4 regions of the Mesorhizobium sp. AA23 genome follow, and region 2 is predicted to be linked to each of the others. Evidence: predicted binding sites of a transcription regulator. Region 2 holds the regulator's gene; each other region holds the start of a gene.
What was found. Region 2 encodes LexA, which represses DNA repair genes until DNA is damaged. Its sites were predicted from a motif close to TGTTCNNNNTGTGTTCNG; they were not measured.
Positions count from the first base shown of each region.

Region 1: a site for LexA is predicted at 2,262-2,279, ahead of A9K66_RS10200 (UvrD-helicase domain-containing protein). Genes of this name have one in related genera too.
Region 3: a site for LexA is predicted at 3,026-3,043, ahead of dinB (DNA polymerase IV). Genes of this name have one in related genera too.
Region 4: a site for LexA is predicted at 1,755-1,772, ahead of recA (recombinase RecA). Genes of this name have one in related genera too.

Region 1 covers NZ_LYTP01000011.1:8,201-13,104, reverse strand. The annotation lists gene A9K66_RS10205 (glucose/quinate/shikimate family membrane-bound PQQ-dependent dehydrogenase) at 1-2,137, opposite strand, end outside; gene A9K66_RS10200 (UvrD-helicase domain-containing protein) at 2,320-4,904, shown strand, end outside.
Region 2 covers NZ_LYTP01000002.1:116,555-121,458, forward strand. The annotation lists gene gltX (glutamate--tRNA ligase) at 1-16, opposite strand, end outside; gene A9K66_RS04025 (ComEC/Rec2 family competence protein) at 119-2,575, shown strand; gene lexA (transcriptional repressor LexA) at 2,559-3,293, opposite strand; gene glp (gephyrin-like molybdotransferase Glp) at 3,410-4,615, opposite strand; gene moaC (cyclic pyranopterin monophosphate synthase MoaC) at 4,617-4,904, opposite strand, start outside.
Region 3 covers NZ_LYTP01000006.1:19,068-23,971, forward strand. The annotation lists gene A9K66_RS07415 (TadE/TadG family type IV pilus assembly protein) at 1-1,166, shown strand, start outside; gene A9K66_RS07420 (hypothetical protein) at 1,190-1,426, opposite strand; gene A9K66_RS07425 (hypothetical protein) at 1,907-2,191, shown strand; gene dinB (DNA polymerase IV) at 3,117-4,379, shown strand; gene A9K66_RS07440 (aldose 1-epimerase) at 4,632-4,904, opposite strand, start outside.
Region 4 covers NZ_LYTP01000029.1:181,671-186,574, forward strand. The annotation lists gene A9K66_RS23460 (pseudouridine-5'-phosphate glycosidase) at 1-561, opposite strand, end outside; gene A9K66_RS23465 (carbohydrate kinase family protein) at 611-1,549, opposite strand; gene recA (recombinase RecA) at 1,830-2,930, shown strand; gene alaS (alanine--tRNA ligase) at 3,199-4,904, shown strand, end outside.

The DNA.
Region 1 (4,904 bases), on a different contig from region 2:
CATATGCACGCAGATAGTCGTCGACGGCGGCCCCGAGGAAGGCGACGCCGCCGGCCGTGATCATCGGCCCGCCGATGCCTGGAACGCCGACCTTGAGCGGCAGGGGCAGCGGCGTCATGTCGTAGACGGTGCCGTTGCGATGCTTGTAGGCGATCTGGCCGGTTCTCAGGTCGACGCCGGCGACATAGCCCCAGGGCGGCGCCTGGCAGGGAATGCCGAGTGGCGACAGGAATGGCCCCATCACCACCGCGTAAGGCGCGCCCTCATTGCGGTTGAGCCCCTGCTCGCTGCCCTTGGTGTCGCCGGGCGGCGGCACGTCCGCGCGCGGAATGAGTTTCGACGTGAAAGCGAGATAAGTCGGCATGCCGAACATCACCTGTCGCACCGGGTCGACCGCGACGCCGCCCCAGTTGAACACACCGAAATTGCCGGGATAGACCAGCGTGCCCTGCAGCGAGGGCGGCGTGTAGCGTCCCTCGTAACGCAGTCTCTTCAGTTCGATCCGACACGCCAGCTGATCGAACATGGTGATTCCCCACATGTCGGCGCCGGTCAGCGGCTTCGGGTTGAACGACAGGTCGGAGGACGGCTGCGTCGGCGAGGTATGGTCGCCTTCGATCGCTCCGCCCGGTGCCGGCACTTCCTTCACCGGAATGATCGGTTCGCCAGTGCGCCGATCGAGCACATAAAGATCGCCCTGCTTGGTCGGCCCTACCAGTGCCGGCACCACGCCGCTCCCCGTCGTGATGTCGACCAGCGTCGGCTGCGCCGGCACGTCCATGTCCCACAGGTCGTGATGCACCGTCTGGCGCACCCAGCGCAACTGTCCGGTGTTGAGGTCGAGCGCAGTGATCGAGGAGGAGAATTTTTCGACATCGGCGCTGCGGCCCATGCCGAGCTGGTCGGGCGTCTGGTTGCCGAGCGGCAGGTAGAGCAGGCCAAGCTTCTCGTCGGCGCTCGCCGTTGACCACATGTTGGGCGAGTTGTTGGTGTAGTTCTGCCCCGCCGGCAGCGGCGCCGTCTGATCCGGTTTGCCGGAATCCCAATTCCACAACAGCGCGCCGGTGCCCGCGTCATAGGCGCGGATGACGCCCGACGGCTCCTCGGTCGAATAATTGTCGTTGACCGCGCCCCCAACGATGATCTTGCCGGCGAGGATGAGCGGCGCCGAGGTCGAATAATAATAGCCCGACTTCGGAAAGGGCATGTTGGCCATCAGGTTCAGCGTGCCGCCTTCGGCGAAGGACGGACAAACTTGCCCGTTCGCGGCATCGAGAGCGATCAGCCGGGCGTCCGAAGTCGGCAGGTAGATGCGTGCCGCGCAGGGCTGGCCCGCCGCGATCTTCGCATCGGCGTAATAGGAAACTCCGCGGCAGGTCTGGTGCTGGCGGTTGGGATCGAGCTTGATCTTCGGGTCGTAGCGCCATTTCTCCTTGCCGGTCGCGGCATCGATGGCGATGGCGAAATTGTGGGGCGTGCAGATGTAGAGCGCATCACCGACCTTGAGTGGCGTTACCTGATAGGTCGTCTCGCCGATGTCGTCCGGACCCTTCATGTCGCCGGTGCGGTAGGTCCAGGCCGGCTGCAGCTTGGCGACATTATCCGGCGTGATCTGAGCGAGCGGCGAGTAACGCTGGCCGAACGGCGTGCGGCCGTAGAAATGCCATTCGCCCGCCGGCATGTCGCCGCCGAGATTGGCCGTCGGCGTCACCTTATCGGTGTTGAGCGTGCCGCCGATGTCCTTCGGATCGGCGGTCATCGAATAGCCAGCCACTGCAAGCGATGCGAGCACCGCCAGGATGAGCGGAGCGCGTCCGTCCGGACCGGTGAATCCCCGCCTGGCCCATGGCGTCAGCAGCCAGAGCGCGATGAGAACGATGATGCCGCCGCGCGGGCCGAGCTGCCACCAATCAAAGCCGGTTTCCCAAACCGCCCAGCACAGCGAGGCGAGCACGATCGCGGCATAGAGCCAGAGCCCTGTCGATCTGCGGCGGAAAATGAGCCAGGCGGTGATCAGGAAGGCCAGTCCGGCAATCAGGTAGTACCAGCTGCCACCCAACGTCACCAGCCAGATGCCGCCGCCGCCGAGGACCAGGCCGATAAGCAAAAGGACGAGGGAGGTGATGGTGACAGCCAAGACGATACTCCTTCGACTGTTGCGCGCTTGCGGCGCCTCTGAGGCAACGGCTTGCCGTCCCTGCCCTGTTGGCAGCTTTCTCTCGCAAGTTGCGCCTGTCAAGGCGGCCCCGAACAGGAACAACTAGAACAAAACGGAGACACTTCTGGCCTTTCGCTGCCGAATCACTACATTCGGGGGCGATGTCCGGCTTTTCGGAAGACATGCCCTTTTTTGACGAACCGAATGCGCGGCCCGCCGCCCCATCCGGCCTTGCCGCGCGCGCCATGGCCGCACGCAACGCGCAGAACCGTGCGCCCGATTATCTGAACGGCCTCAATCCCGAACAGCGGCTCGCTGTTGAAACGACCGAAGGCCCGGTTCTGGTGCTGGCCGGCGCCGGCACCGGCAAGACGCGGGTGCTCACCACGCGAATCGCCCACATCCTTGCCACCGGCAGGGCCTTCCCCTCGCAGATTCTCGCCGTCACCTTCACCAACAAGGCCGCGCGCGAGATGAAGCAGCGCATCGGCTTGCTGATCGGCGAGCAGAATGTCGAGGGCATGCCCTGGCTCGGCACCTTCCACTCGATCGGCGTCAAGCTGCTGCGCCGGCATGCCGAGCTTGCCGGATTGAAATCCGATTTCACCATCCTCGATACCGATGACGTGGTGCGGCTGATCAAGCAGCTGATCCAGGCCGAAAATCTGGACGACAAGCGCTGGCCGGCCAAGACCTTCGCGCAGATGATCGACAACTGGAAGAACAAGGGCCTTGGCCCCGACGAGATTCCGGAAGGCGACGCGCGCAGCTTCGGCAACGGCAAGGGGCGCCAGCTCTACAAGGCCTATCAGGAACGGCTGCAGACGCTGAATTCCTGCGACTTCGGCGATCTCCTCTATCACCCGATCCGCATCTTCCGCGCCTATCCGGACGTGCTGAGGGACTATCATCGCAAGTTCAAATACATCCTGGTCGACGAGTACCAGGACACCAACACCGCGCAATACATGTGGCTGCGCCTGTTGGCGCAGAGGCTGCAATCCTCCCCCCTTGAGGGGGAGGTGTCCGCGAAGCGGACGGAGGGGGTCGCCGCGGAAGGCGCCGCCCAGTCATCAGGCGCCGGAGCGTCGAGCACTGCCGCGAGGACCCCTCCCGACCGGGCTTCACCCGGCCACCCTCCCCTCAAGGGGGAGGGAAACCGGCGTCGATCCACTGTCAACATTTGCTGCGTCGGCGACGACGACCAGTCGATCTATGGCTGGCGCGGCGCCGAGGTCGACAATATCCTGCGCTTCGACAAGGATTTTCCGGGCGCCACCATCATCAGGCTGGAGCGCAACTACCGCTCCACCGCGCATATACTGGGTGCGGCTTCGCATCTTATCGCCCACAATGAGGGCCGCTTCGGCAAGACGCTGTTCACCGACCGCAACGACCCCGAGGACGATAAGGTGCATGTCCATGCCGCCTGGGATTCGGAGGAAGAGGCGCGCGCCATCGGCGAGGCGATCGAGGCCTACCAGCGGCAAAAGCACAACCTCAACGATATGGCGATCCTGGTGCGCGCGTCCTTCCAGATGCGCGCCTTCGAAGACCGCTTCATCACGCTCGGCTTGAGCTACCGAGTCATCGGCGGCCCGCGCTTTTACGAACGCTTGGAAATCCGCGACGCGCTGGCCTTCTTCCGCGTCGTCGCCAACAGCGGCGACGACCTTGCCTTCGAGCGCATTGTCAACGTGCCGAAGCGCGGGCTCGGCGAAGCCACCATCCGCCAGATCCACGACACCGCGCGCGCGATGCAAATCCCGATGCTTGAGGCCGCGGCGACACTCGCCGAAAGCGACGAGTTGAAGCCGAGGCCGCGCGCCGCGCTGCGCGAGGTCGCGGCCAATTTCGAGCGCTGGCAGAAGGCGCTGGAGACCACGCCGCACACCGAGCTCGCCGAGACCATCCTCGAGGAGAGCGGCTACACCGACATGTGGAAGAACGACCGTTCGGCCGAAGCGCCCGGGCGGCTGGAGAACCTCAAGGAACTGATCCGCTCCATGGAGGAGTATGAATCCCTGCGTTCGTTCCTCGAGCATGTCGCGCTGGTCATGGAGGCAGAGCAGGGCGAATCGCTCGATGCGGTCTCGATCATGACGCTGCATTCGGCGAAAGGGCTTGAGTTCGAGACCGTATTCTTGCCCGGCTGGGAGGAAGGCCTGTTCCCGCATCAGCGCGCGCTGGACGAAGGCGGCCGCTCCGGCCTCGAGGAAGAACGCCGCCTCGCCTATGTCGGCCTGACGCGCGCGAAAAAGAACCTGCACGTCTGGTTCGTCTCAAACCGCCAGATCCACGGCCTGTGGCAATCGACCATTCCGTCGCGTTTCGTCAATGAATTGCCGGAAGCCCATGTCGATGTCGCCGATGGCGGCAATTCCTATGGCGGCTATGGCAATCCCTATGGCGGCGGCTCCTTCGCCTCAGACCGCGGCGGCGGCCGGCAGAATCCCTACGGCGCCTCGCGCTTCGACAATATCGGCGCGGAAAAACCCGGCAGCTTCTCCAACACCTATGCAACACCCGGCTGGCAGCGCGCGCAGGCGAACCGCACCGAAGCGACCGACCGCAACTGGGGCACACGCTCCGGCCACCAGGTCGAACGCATCGGCTATGGCGAGACCGACAGCGGCTATGGCGCTGGCCGCACCTCGGTGAAAGGCCGCACCATCGAAGGCGAGCTGGTCGCCAAATCGGTCGCCGACACACCTTCGCCATTCAAGCTCGGCGACCGCGTCTTCCA
Region 2 (4,904 bases):
CGACCTTGTCGGACATGGAACTCTCGGAAGAAGCTCTGAAGCGGGCATGATTGCGCGGACTTTCGCGCGGTGGGCGTTCATGTAGCATAGGAGGTCTGGGGCGCAAGGGGCAGACCCGATGGCTGGACGTGGCCGGGGTGCGGAGGATGGCGAGAAGACGACGGCTGGCGTGAGCGAGCGCCTGCTGTTTGCCGACACCGTGCCTGCTGAGGCAGTACCGGTTTGGGTTCCCGTGCCGCGTCCGGCCACCGAGATTTCGGACGGCGACGCCGTCGTGAAGCCGCCTCCGCCGGCAGCGATCGACTTGATCCGCAGGCGGTTCCGCCGTGCCTCGTTTTCCGCGATTCGCCGGGGTGTGGCCGAGGCAGCCTCCACCGAGCTCGACCGCGGCATCGGCTTCCTCCTGGTGCCGGTGTTCCTGGCCGCCGGCGTGATACTCTATTATTCCTTGAGCGCCGAGCCGGATCTTTACAGACCGCTGGCGGCGGTGGCGCTGATGGCTCTATGCGCGGCGGTTTCGCGTCCCTGGCTGAAGACACACCTGGTCTTTATGGCGGCGCTGTTTTGCGCGCTGGGCTTCGTCGCCGCGAAGGTCGAGACCTGGCGCGCCGCTACACCGATGCTCGGCTCCGAAATCCAGACGCGGCTGACAGGCCGCGTCGTCATCGCCGAGGAAATGGCCAATGGCCGCGTCAGGCTGACCATCGATCTCCTCTCGACCGCGCATCCAAAGCTGCGCTACGCACCGGATCGCGTCAGGCTCTCGGCACGCAGGATCCCGGCCGGCATGAAGGCCGGATCGCTGGTGACGGGTTACGCGCGGCTCCTGCCGCCGACCGGGCCGGTCCGTCCCGAAAGCTATGATTTTTCCTTCGACAGCTATTTTTCCGGCATCGGCGGCAGCGGATTTTTCCTCGGCGACCCGAAACTCATTCCGCCAACCGACCCGATCGCTCAGACGAGCATCGCCTCAGCCATCGAGAACGCGCGCGAAAATATTGCGGACCACATCAGAAGCACCGTCGGCGGACCCGAAGGCGAGATTGCCGCCGCACTGATCGTCGGCGTGCGCGCCGGCATTCCCGAGGACATCAACGAGGCGATGCGGCGGACCGGCATCTATCACATCATCTCGATTTCGGGCCTGCACATGGCGCTGGTCGCCGGCATGGTCATGCTTCTGCTGCGCGGCGCCTTTGCGCTGTTCCCGGATTTTTCGTCACGCCGGCCGGTGAAGAAATATGCCGCGGCAATCGCGGTTATGTCGATCGCCGCCTACCTCGTCATCTCCGGCGTGGTGGTCGCCGCCGAGCGAAGCTTCATCATGCTGGCCGTGATGCTGATCGCCGTGCTTTTCGACCGCGCCGCGCTGACGATGCGCAATTTGGCGATCTCGGCCATCGCCGTCATCCTGGTGTCGCCGCATGAAGTGGTTGGCCCGAGCTTTCAGATGTCGTTCGCGGCAACCGCCGCCCTTGTCGGCGCCTATGCCGGCTGGTCCGACTACCGCGCCGGCAAGGTGAGAGCGCCGCCGGCAAAGCGTTCGTTCCTGCGGTTCATGTCGCACAAACTGGCAGTCGGAGCAGGTGGCGCCGCGATGACGTCGATCATTGCCGGAAGTGCCACGGCGCTGTTTGCCATCTGGCATTTCCAGCGCGTCTCGCCGCTTAGCCTGCTGGCCAATCTCGCGATCATGCCGATCGTCACGATCGTGATGTTTCTCGCCGTCGCCAGCGCGGTCATGATGCCGTTCGGCTTCGACGGGCCCTTCCTCTATTTGATGGGCAAGGGCCTGGCGGCGATGATCGCGATCTCGGCGTGGATTTCGGAGTGGTCGCCGGTCGATGCCGTGGGCCTGATCTCGATCCATTCGGTGCTGCTGGCGACGATCGCGCTCGTCATCGCCACGATGGCGACTACGTGGCTCAGGCTGGCCGCGATTCCTTTCGCTGCCGCGGCCGTCATGATGATCCCGCAGGTGCGCACGCCCGACCTGCTGATCTCGGAGGACGCGCATCTGGTGGCGATGCCGATCGGCGGCGGCGAACTCGCCATCAATCGTGCCCGCTCGAACGAGTTCACCACCGATAACTGGAAACGCGCGCTCAAGGCCGAAACGATCGTGCCGCCGGAGACATTCGCCAAGGGCACGCTGGACATAGCCGATCCCGTCGACCTGCCGCCTGGATCGCCCTTTTACTGCACGGGCGATCTCTGCATTGGCCGGCATCCATCAGGCGCGATCGTCGCGCTCGCCGAAAAACGCGAAGCTGCCCGGCCTGCCTGCGACTTCGCAGACCTCATCGTCATCAACGACGCCACGGCCTACAATCCCTGCCGCGATCCGCGTGTCCTCGTTGTCACCAAGCGGCAGCTCGCGCGCGACGGCAGTGCCGCCGTCTTCTTCGATCCGCAATCGGCGACGGCGCGAGCAACCATTCAATACGCCGTCGAAAAACCGTACCGCCCTTGGCACGAACAGCGGCGCTACTCGCGTGAGGCGAGGGGGTTGGCGCCTTACAAGAAGCCCGAGAAGCCGAAAGCCAAGCCGCAGCCCCTCAGTAGCGGCGGATGAGCCCGACGAGCTTGCCCTGAACCTTGACGCGATCGGGACCGAAGATGCGCGTCTCATAGGCCGGATTGGCAGCCTCGAGCGCGATGGAGGCGCCCTTGCGGCGGAAGCGCTTCAGCGTCGCCTCCTCGTCATCGACCAGCGCCACGACGATCTCCCCGGGGCTCGCAGTGCTGGCGTTGCGGATGATGACCGTGTCGCCGTCGAAGATGCCGGCCTCGATCATCGAGTCGCCTTTGACCTCGAGCGCGTAGTGCTCGCCGCCCGCGATCATGTCCGGCGGCACTGTGATCGAATGCGTCTGGTGCTGGATGGCGTCGATCGGCACGCCGGCGGCAATGCGACCCATCACCGGGATGGAGACGGCTGAACCGGCGTCGTCGTCATTGCTGGGCGTCGGCGTGCGGGCGGGCGCCGCGGGTTTGATCTGGCGGCCGAGATTGCCTTGGCCGCCCTGGATGACGCTCGGCGAGAATTTCTTCGCCGCATTTAGGCCGGGCGCGATCGAGTCAGGTAGGCGCAGCACTTCAAGGGCACGCGCCCGGTTCGGCAGCCGGCGAATGAAACCGCGCTCCTCCAGCGCCGTGATCAGGCGGTGGATGCCCGATTTCGAGGCAAGGTCGAGCGCTTCCTTCATCTCATCGAAAGACGGCGGAATGCCGCTTTCCTTGAGCCGTTCATGGATGAACATCAGCAGTTCATGTTGTTTGCGCGTCAGCATGGCGGCCCCCATGGGTTCTGAAACCAGAATCAGAAAAACAAACCCAGAACAAACACTATCTGTTCCAGTTGTGTTCCGCAACCGTTTAAAGTTTAGTGAATGTGTTGACGTTTTGTTCAGCGTAACATCAGAACGCTGCATTCCTCGCCGGCTTCAGCCGCCGGTGCGAAGGGTTGGCGCACGATCAGGCCATTGGCATCGGCGAGCATCCTCAACATCGAGGAATCCTGGATGCCGAACGGTGTTGCGATCAACGCCCCCGCATCTTCGCGGACCACGGCGCGCACATAGTCCTGCCTGAGATCGTTGGCGTGCATTGCGACGCCTAACCGGGCCGTGCGGATTTCCTGACGGCAGGACCGGCCGCCCAGCCGCGCCAGAAGCGGCTTCAGGAACAGCTGCGAGCAGACCAGGCTTGCGACCGGATTGCCGGGCAGGCCGATGCAGCGAATGTCGCCGAGCCGGCCAAACATCAGCGGCTTGCCGGGACGCATGGCGATCTTCCAGAAGTCGAGCTGCATGCCTTCGCCGGTCAGCACGTCATGGATCAAGTCGTGGTCGCCGACGGAGGCGCCGCCAAGCGTGACGATGACGTCGGCGCCGGCCTTGACCGCCTTCTTGACCAGGGCCGCGATCGCGTCCTTGCGGTCGGCGGCGATGCCGAGGTCGAGCGCGCGCGCGCCGACCGACTGGGCCGTAGCTGTGACGCCACAGGCATTCGACGAGATGATCTGGTCGGGGCCGAGCGCGCTGCCCGGCGGCAGCAATTCATCGCCGGTGGCGATGATGGCGAGCAGCGGCTGCCGCACCACGTTGAGACTCGGATGGTTGGCCGATGCCGCCAGCGAAAGCGCCGCCGGATCGAGCTGGCGGCCTTTTTCAAGGAGCAGGTCGCCCTCGCAGAAGTCGAGGCCGCGGCGACGGACGTTTCGTCCCTCCACGGTCGGCTCGGTCACTTCGATGCCGCCGCCGCCGAGATCGCGGACATTCTCCTGGATAACGATGGTATCGGCGCCTTCGGGGAGCGGCGCGCCGGTGAAGATGCGCACGGCCTCGCCCTTGCCGACAGAGCCGGTGAAGCCACGCCCGGCGGGCGCCATGCCGATCACGGAGAGCCGGGCCGGCGCCGAGGCTACGTCGGCGGCCCGTACGGCATAGCCGTCCATCGCCGACGCATTGAAGGGCGGCTGGGTGCGCAGAGCCACCACCGGGTCGGCCAGCACCCGGCCGGCTGCTTCGGCCAGCGGCACGCTTTCGCCTGGCAGCGCGGTCGCGCCGTCCAACAGGCGTTGGAGCGCCTCGGCGACCGGAAGCAAAGCCATGCTAAGAACCTGCCTTGTAGTCGCCCGACTTGCCGCCGGTCTTCTCGACCAGCCTGATGCCGGAAATCGCCATGGCGCGGTCCGCTGCCTTGGCCATGTCGTAGATGGTGAGGCAGGCGACCGACGCCGCGGTCAGCGCCTCCATTTCCACCCCGGTCTTGCCGGTAACCCTGGCAAGCGCGCTGACCCTCAGGCCAGGGAGCGCGTGGTCGGGCTCGATCTCGACGGCAACCTTGGTGAGAAGGAGGGGATGGCAAAGCGGGATGAGCTCATGCGTCTTCTTGGCCGC
Region 3 (4,904 bases), on a different contig from region 2:
CAATCGCCATGGTGCCGCTGATGCTTGTCGTGGCCGGCGCCGTCGATGTGGCCGGCACGAGCGACGACGCGGCGCAACTGCAGAACTCGCTGGACGCAGCCGGGCTGGCGGTGGGCACGAAATACCAACCGACCATGTCGGCCGGCGATGTGCGCCAGCTCGGCCTAACTTTCTTCTCAGCCAATTTGAGCGTCGCCGACGCCGGCGAATATTCGGGCAGCGTCGGGGCGTTCCAGGCAGCGGCCAGCGGCGATCCGAGCGGCTACACCATCTCGCTGTCGTCGAGCATCAGCCGGGCGGCTTTCATCAGCGGCGCGCCGGCCTGGCAGGCGACCCGCTCCGCCTCCGTCGAGGTCAAACCCGGGGCGCAAGCGTGCGTTCTGGCGCTCGATCCGCATGTCGGCTCCGCCGTTAACCTGCAGGGCTCGACCAATGTGGCGATGAACGGCTGCGTGATCGCCGCAAACTCGGACGCGGCCGACGCCATCGACCGCGGCGGCTCGGCCCTGCTCAGCGCCGCATGCGTCTCGACGGTCGGCTCGACCTCGGGGATAACGCCGCCCAACGCAACACTCTCGTGCGACGCACCGCTCGAAAACCAGTACGCATCGTTCGACCCGTTGGCCAATGTCACCCCGCCCGCTTACGGCATGTGCCAATCGATGCCGAACGGCAAGACGGTCACGCTTTCGCCCGGCACCTATTGCGACAAGACCTGGTCAGGAAAGATCACGCTTAATCCGGGCGTCTACATCCTGCGCAATGTCACCATAAAGCCCGGCGGCAACGGTAGCCTCACCGGCCAGGGCGTGACGATCTTCCTGATGGAAGGCTCGCAGCTCTACATCAATGCCAATGAGCAGGTGAACCTCTCGCCGCCCACCAGCGGCGCCTATGCAGGCATCACCATCTTCCAGGCCAAGGGCAACACCTCGGCGCTGACGATCAACGGCGGATCCGGCTCGGTGGTCAGCGGCTTCATCTATGCCCCCGACGCGGCGATCTCCTATGCCGGCAATTCGGACATGAACGCGCAGGGCAATTGCCTGCGGCTGGTCGGCAATACCGTAGGCATGACCGGAAACTCGGCGGTGAAATCGGACTGCGCGGCCGAGCTCGGCAATCGCGAGATGTATGCCGGCAGGATGATCACCCTGGTGAAATAGCGCCGCTCTTCCTCAAGGGGAAATCAGTACTCGCCGACGATATCGGCGCCGGGCTGTTCGTCGAACAACACCGCGCAGCCGCGCTGCAGCGCCACCTGGCTCAACGCGTTCGCCGCCGCTTCGTCGGATGAGACGAAGTCACCGGTCAAGACGCGCAGTTCCTCGACGGCTCTCGACATTGAAACGAGGCGCCCAGCCGCGCCATCGCTGGCGCAGGCGTGGACGACGCAGAGAAGATCGATCAGTTCGAAGCTGTCCATGGCGGCCTCCGCCCACAGGATCCCTTCGCGGAAGTCAACGGCGTGACGGGCGGCCGGGTTCCGCTCGGAGTGGTGCATCATGATTTGGCGACAGCCTGGGCGGCCCGCGCTGAGATCGAGCGAAGCGGCAGGCAGGGCTTAAAAGCACGTCGCGCACGCCTGTGGTCGGATCGACCGGCAAAAGCGCGGAGAACGGGGTTCGCGAATCTCGGCAGACTGCGGGATTGTGGGAGTTGCCCGCCACATCGCAGGAAATGGCGGGCAACTCCACTTTCAAACCGCCGATGAAGGGACGTTACTCGACGGTTGTGCCACAATGAGTTGTGGGCCTACTTGTTTCCAGAAATAGCGCATTCGGACCTCTGCGCTCAAAGGTGCGGCCTCAGGTCCCGCCTGACAAGGGACCGTGGCCCGAAAGCAGGAACATTCCAGCTTTGGCGCCGTTGCCACGACATCCCAATCGGCAGAGGAGAGGAAACCATGGCCGACAGACCTACAGTTGTAAACACCAGTGGCGGGGGCGGCGCCGGCACAGCAGTGGCCATCGTTCTTGCCATCATCGCAATCGTGGCCCTGCTGTTCTTTACCGGCATCATCAATGTCGGTGGCCGCACCGGCGGTGGCGGATCGACGGATGTCAATGTGAAGCTCGATGCGCCGAAGGTCGAGGCGCCCAAGGTGGAGACGCCTGCGGCACCGTCGACGACGCCGGCACCCGCGCCTGCCGCTCCGGCTCCGGCCCCGGCTCCGGCCAACGGCGGTTGATCCGCCTGGCGCAACCGGTAGGCCGGCTGCGCGTTTATCGAATGGCTACTCCAGCTTCGGCCCGCGCATTCCTCTGGTAGGCGCGGGCCCTTTTTCTCTCGGGCCCTCTTTTCTCGGGCAGGTCCGCTCAGTCATCCAATTCCATCGGCCGATGGCCCGGCCTTTGATGCCAGACGACCTGGCGGAAGTCCGTCAGTTCGACGACTTGGTCGCAGGTCGGACAGATATAGTTGTCGCAGCACTGGCGAAGCGCCGGCGGAGTGCGGCGCACTGCCCCGACCGGCGGACGGGTTTCCGTTTTCCCTACCTGATGAAGCATCGATTCCTCCCAGTTTTTCTGATTTTCCGAGTATCGCCTTCCACCCGGCCTGGCCTCGCCTATGGCGGTTTCGATGGGCGCGGTGAGCGCGCGCCCGCGAGCGGAAATGAAAATGGACTATCGCGGACGGGGCCTGGCTTTGCCGCGGCCCTATTGGCGAAATTCACTTGCCTAGGGTTCACAGGATTCTCCCCAAGGGGCGACAAACGGGGTGGCCCCTCAACCACCGTCGTGCCAGGCGCAAGGAACAGCAAAACACCGGCAGAGCGTGCTTGCAATAGGGCCTGCGCGGCAAAATCGATTTCGCGCCGCGCCAAGCAACTTAGATTAGCAATCGGCTCCTGACTTCGTCCTAGCATGACGCAGTTTTGGGCCGCGATCCTTCCCGCCCCTCCCTGGTCTCGCGGTCAACCCGTCAAAGGGGAGCACACCGGCGCAACCGGTCAAAGCCCTTGGTTGTGACGGGTTGCAGATGTTCTCATCCCCAGCTGGCCGGCTTGACAGGAAACTCCTTTTGTTCTCTTTATGTTCACACGCATTACCGCTTACAACAGTTGCTGCTAATGCTGCGATGCCGCAAAGCGGATGGATGGAGCCGGGAGCGCGATGGCCGCCACGAACGCCGCTTCGGCCGCTACGATCCTGCATGCCGATCTCGACGCCTTCTACGCCTCGGTCGAGCAACTGCTCGACCCGTCGCTGCGCGGCAAGCCGATCGCAGTCGGCGGCGGCGTAGTGCTTGCCGCTTCTTATGAGGCGAAGATTTTTGGCGTGCGCGGCGGCATGCCCGGCCGCAGGGCGCGCGAGCTCTGTCCGCAGCTCATCTTCGTCGGCGGCCGCTTCGGCGAATACCAGCGTCTCGGCGACGCCGCGATCAAGGTGCTCGACGATTTCACGCCGCTGGTCGAGCGCATCTCGATCGACGAGGCTTTCGCCGATGTCGCCGGCTGCACGCATCTGTTCGGACCGCCGGACGAAATTGCGCGAACCATCCGCCGCCGCGTGAAGAGCGAGCTCGGCCTGCCGATCTCGATCGGGGTGGCACGGACGAAGCATCTCGCCAAGATCGCATCGCAGGTGGCCAAGCCCGACGGGCTGGTGGTGGTCGAGCCTGGCACCGAGCTTTCCTTCCTGCACGATTTGCCGGTGTCGCTGATGTGGGGCGTCGGTCCGGCAACCAAAGCCAGGCTCGCCGAGATCGGCGTCGAGACGATCGGGCAATTGGCGCGCACGCATAGCGGCGCGCTGGAGCGGCTGATCGGCCATGCCGCCGGCCAGAAGCTCGCGGCCCTTGCCTGGAACCGCGACCCGCGCCGGCTGGAGACGCATCGCCGCGCCCATTCCGCCGGCGCGCAGTCGGCGCTGGGCCGCAAACCGGCGCTGCCGCGCGTCTTCGTGCCGACGCTCCTGCATCTCGCCGATCGCGTCGCCAGCCGCCTGCGCGCCAAGGACCGGCCCGGCTGCACGGTGACGGTGCGCGTGCGCTTTGCCGACATGCGCGCGGTCACGCGCTCGGTGACGCTGGAGCAGCCGATCCAGGCGACGACCATGCTCGCTGACGTCGCGGAAGAGCTGGTCAGAGGCGTGCTCGCCGCTCACCCGGGCGAACGGGAAATCTCGCTGCTGGCGATCTCGGTCTCGCATCTGGAAGAGCATGCCGAGCTGCAGCTCGAACTGCCGCTCGGCCTGGCGGACGAGAAGCTGAAGCCCGGCAGCCGCAAAGGCCTCGCCCGCTTCGGCGCCGACCGCGCCATAGACAAGATCCGCCGGCGCTTCGGCAAGCAGGCCGTCGGCTACGGCACCGTCGCGCTGCAAGCAGCGCGCTCGGTGCCGGATGAATTCAGGGAGCTGGCGGAGAAGGAGCTGTGAGGGAGGTGCTTCGGCATGCTCTGCGGCGCTGGAGATTGGCGAAAGCCGACGCGCCCTCCGATCTCCCCCTTATGGGCCGGCAGGACAGAGGGGGCGGCGACCTATCCCTTCGTCATCCTAGGGCGAAGCAAGGAGCGAAACGACGCAGCGCAGACCCTAGGATGACGAACGGCCGCGATCCTTCGCGACCCTCTCTGGCCTGCCGGCCGTCTCCCCCTCAAGGGTTGAGATCACGCGCTCGGTCGGCTGCCCTCAACCCGCCACAGCCCAGTCCAGCCGCATCGTCGCGCTCATCGTTTGCCCATCTTCAAGCACCGTCAGCCCTTCGCCGTGATGCGCATCGACCGGGTGCGAGACCGGCTCGAAGCAGAAGAAGTCGGCGTCGGATGACGGCGAATAGAGGATATAGACGCCGAGCTCCGGCGAGGCGGTGAGCGTGATCCTGATCCCCTCCTCGAGCTGCGTGATCGAGGCGCGACGATTCCAGCCGTCGAAGGCGTTGTTGACCCAGTCCCACGGCAGCGG
Region 4 (4,904 bases), on a different contig from region 2:
GCCATGGCCGATGACTGGCACGCCGCGCGTCTCCAGCACTTCCAGCGTCTTTTCGATGTCGAGGATCGCCTTGGCGCCGGCCGAGACGACGACGACCGGCGTGCGCGCCAGCTCGTCGAGGTCGGCCGAGATGTCAAAACTCTTTTCGGCGCCCTTGTGCACCCCGCCGATGCCGCCGGTGGCGAAGACCTTTATGCCAGCCATGTGCGCGGCGATCATGGTGGCGGCCACGGTGGTGCCGCCGGTGCGCTTTTGGGCGACGGCAAAGCCGATATCGGCACGCGACAGCTTCATGGCGTCGCCGGTCATGGCAAGCGATTCGCGCTCGCCATCGGAAAGGCCAATCTTGATGCGGCCATCGACCACGGCGATCGTCGCCGGCACGGCGCCGCCATCGGCGATGATCTGCTCGACCTTGGCGGCCATCGCGCCATTGTCGGGGTATGGCATGCCGTGCGTGATGATGGTGCTTTCCAGCGCCACCACAGGCCGCCCGGCGGCAAGCGCCTCCGCCACTGGCGGATGAATGTCGATGAAGGGGCGGGCGGTTTCGGGCGTCATGTCCGTTCTCCACTCCGGAGAAAACACTCCGGCAAGATAGTTTGTGGCCCTATGCCACCACCCGTGCCTCGGGCACAAGGGCAAGCGCCTGGCCAAAACTGCCGGCGGTGAAAGACGGTACCGCCTCAGCGCTCTCGATGGCGAGCATCGCCGCGGCAACACCTTCGCGCAGTGCCCTCCGCAAAGGCAGCCCGCGCAGCAGCGCGGCAACCGTTGCTCCGGTCAGGGCGTCGCCGGCGCCGGTTACGTCGGCAACTCGTCGCGGGGAGGGCGGGTCGATGGCGAAGACGCCCGATTGGTCGAAGCCGAGCACCGGAGCACTGCCGGCCGTGATCACGCCTGCCGTCAAGCTCAGCCGCCTGAGTTCCCCGACAAGATCGCGGCCGGAAATATCCGCACCAGCCAGCGCCGCCGCCTCTCGGCGGTTCATGAACAGCAGCGAAAGATTGCCGAGCAGCGGCGCCAGCCGCACCACCTTGGCCGGCGAGATGGCGATGGCGAAAATCGGCCTGTCGCCGGCTTGCGCAACCAGACGCTCGAGGGCCGCCGTCGGCAGGTTCGCGTCGCAGAGGATCGCGTCTGCCTCGGCGATCGCCTCGCGCACCTTGGCGCGGCGGATCTGCTTGGGGAAGGCGAGGTCGTAAAGGCCCATATCGGCAAAGCCGACGATCAGCTCCCCCTCGCTGTCGATCAGCGCAGTGTAGCTCGGCGTCGTGCGGTCGAGGAACACCGCCGAAAGGTCGGCAATGCCGGCCTCGTCGATCGCCGATGCGACGGTCTCACCCGCCGCATCGCCGCCGCGCACCGAAAGCAGCGAGGCCGAGACGCCGCGCTTCACAATGCTGCGCAGCGCGTTGAAGACGCCGCCGCCGACATCCTCGCGCATGATGCCGGGATTGGATGCGGCGGGCACGTAAGGGCCCGAGACCTGGCCGCGCCGGTCGATATGGGCGCCGCCCAGCGCCAGGATGTTTGGGGATGTCGGCATGCCGCGGAGGTGACCTCGTTGATTGTTTGCGTGCGCACACTAGGTTTCCGCGCATCGCCCCGCAATCGGGTCGCGATTCGGGCCGCCCGGATAACGAGATCTCGCTTGGATCAGCAGCACTGGTTCACGCCATCTCTAATGAGACAAAAATAGAACAAATCCAGATATTGTTTGTTTTCCAGTCATTTGCTGCCTCTTGCCAGATGAGAACAAAAAAGGTACAAACTGGCAGGGATCACGGATTGTCCGGCCTTCATTGACGACCAAGGGGTGATGTATCATGGCTCAGAATAGTTTGCGGCTTGTAGAGGATAAGGCAGTGGACAAATCAAAGGCTCTGGATGCGGCGCTGTCGCAAATCGAGCGCGCTTTCGGCAAGGGCTCGATCATGCGGCTCGGCGCCAATGAGCAGGTGGTCGAGATCGAAACCGTGCCGACGGGATCGCTCGGGCTGGACATCGCGCTCGGCGTCGGCGGGCTGCCGCGCGGCCGCATCATCGAAATCTACGGGCCGGAAAGCTCGGGCAAGACGACGCTGGCGCTGCACACGGTTGCGGAAGCCCAGAAGAAGGGCGGTATCTGCGCCTTCGTCGATGCCGAGCACGCGCTCGATCCGGTCTATGCCCGCAAGCTCGGCGTAGACCTCGAAAACCTCCTGATCTCGCAGCCCGACACGGGTGAGCAGGCGCTGGAGATCTGCGACACGCTGGTGCGCTCCGGCGCAATCGACGTTCTGGTGGTCGATTCGGTGGCGGCGCTGACGCCGCGCGCCGAAATCGAGGGCGAGATGGGCGACGCGCTGCCCGGCCTGCAGGCCCGTCTGATGAGCCAGGCGCTGCGCAAGCTGACCGCATCGATCTCGCGCTCCAACACCATGGTCATCTTCATCAACCAGATCCGTATGAAGATCGGCGTCATGTTCGGCTCGCCGGAAACCACGACCGGCGGCAATGCGCTGAAATTCTACGCCTCGGTGCGCCTCGACATCCGCCGCATCGGCTCGGTCAAGGATCGCGACGAAGTGGTCGGCAACCAGACCCGCGTCAAGGTGGTGAAGAACAAGCTGGCTCCGCCCTTCAAGGTGGTCGAGTTCGACATCATGTATGGCGAGGGCGTGTCGAAGACCGGCGAGCTCGTCGATCTCGGGGTCAAGGCCGGCGTGGTCGAGAAGTCGGGCGCCTGGTTCTCCTACAATTCGCAGCGTCTCGGTCAGGGCCGTGAGAACGCCAAGCTTTTCCTGCGCGACAATCCGGACACGGCGCGCGAGATCGAGCTGGCGCTGAGGCAGAATGCCGGGCTGATCGCCGAAAAATTCCTCGAGAACGGCGGCTCCGAAGGCGGTGGTGACGACAGCTTCGAGGACGAGGCTGGCGCGATGTAGGCACTGCCGGAGTTCGGCCATAATCCGGATCCATTATCTAAAGCTGATGTAATCGAGTTCCCTAGTACTGCGTTCGAACCGCCGGCCTTCGTGCCGGCGGTTTGCGTTTGGGGGCGAGGGCACAGGCCGCCCAGCCTGAGGATTGGCCTTGGTTCCGTGTTTCTGGACAGGGTCAAGAGCTACGGCTAAAAGGCCAATCTATCTTCTGACACACGAAAGCCCATTTGCCGCCGGCCTGGCCGGCGGTTTTCGCGAAAAGGCAGTATCCATGAGTGGCGTGAACGAGATCCGGTCGACATTCCTCGACTACTTCCGCAAGGAGGGCCATGAGATCGTCGCCTCCAGCCCGCTGGTGCCGCGCAACGATCCGACGCTGATGTTCACCAACGCCGGCATGGTGCAATTCAAGAACGTGTTCACCGGCCTGGAGAAGCTGTCCTATTCGCGCGCCGCGACCGCGCAGAAGAGCGTGCGCGCCGGCGGCAAGCACAACGATCTCGACAATGTCGGCTACACCGCGCGCCATCTCACCTTCTTCGAGATGCTCGGCAATTTCTCGTTCGGCGATTATTTCAAGGAGCACGCGATCGAGCTTGCCTGGAACCTGATCACCAAGGAATTCGGCCTGCCGAAGGACAAGCTTCTGGTCACCGTCTATCACACCGACGACGAGGCGGCCGGCTACTGGAAGAAGATCGCCGGCTTCTCAGACGATCACATCATCCGCATTCCGACCTCTGACAATTTCTGGGCGATGGGCGACACCGGTCCCTGCGGTCCGTGCTCGGAGATATTCATCGATCGCGGCGAGCATATCTGGGGCGGTCCGCCCGGCAGCCCGGAGGAGGACGGCGACCGGTTCCTCGAATTCTGGAACCTGGTGTTCATGCAATATGAGCAGGTGACGAAAGACGAGCGCATCGACCTGCCGCGCCCGTCGATCGACACCGGCATGGGCCTGGAGCGCATGGCTTCGATCCTTCAGGGAGTGGAGAGCGTCTTTGAGACCGACCTGTTCCGGCATTTGATCGATGCGGCATGCTCGGCGCTAGGGCACGGTCACAACCAGGAGAACGCAGCATCCTTCCGCGTGATCGCGGATCATTTGCGCTCGTCATCCTTCCTGGTGGCCGACGGCGTGCTGCCCTCCAATGAAGGCCGCGGCTATGTGCTGCGTCGCATCATGCGTCGCGCCATGCGCCACGCGCAGCTGCTCGGCGCCAAGGAGCCGCTGATGTGGAAGCTGGTGCCCGCGCTGGTGCGCGAGATGGGCCAGGCCTATCCGGAACTGGTGCGTGGCGAAGCGCTGATCACAGAGACGCTGAAGCTCGAGGAGACGCGCTTCCGCAAGACGCTGGTCCGCGGTCTCGGCCTGCTTTCGGAGGCGACGGAACAGCTGCACGCCGGCGACATGCTGGATGGCGAGACGGCCTTCAAACTCTACGACACCTATGGCTTCCCGCTCGACCTGACGCAGGATGCGCTGCGCCAACGCGACATCTCGGTCGATCTTGCCGGCTTCACCGCTGCGATGGAGCGGCAGAAGGCGGAAGCGCGCGCGCACTGGGCGGGGTCGGGCGAAGCGGCGACCGAGACGGTCTGGTTCCCGGTGCGCGAGCAGACCGGCGCCACCGATTTCCTCGGTTACGAGACGGAAGAGGCGGAAGGCCTGATCCAGGCCTTGGTCAAGGATGGCAAGATCGTCGACAGCGCCGGGCAGGGCGACGCGGTTGCCGTCGTCGTCAACCAGACGCCGTTCTATGGCGAATCCGGTGGCCAGATGGGCGATACCGGCATGATGTCCGGCGACGGCTTCTCGATCGAGGTCACCGACACGCAAAAGAAGGCCGACGGGCTCTTCGTGCATTTGGGCAAGGTGACGGGCGGTACGATCAAGACCGGCGCTGCCGTGGAGCTAAAGGTCGATCACGCGCGCCGTTCGAAGCTGCGCGCCAATCACTCCGCGACGCATCT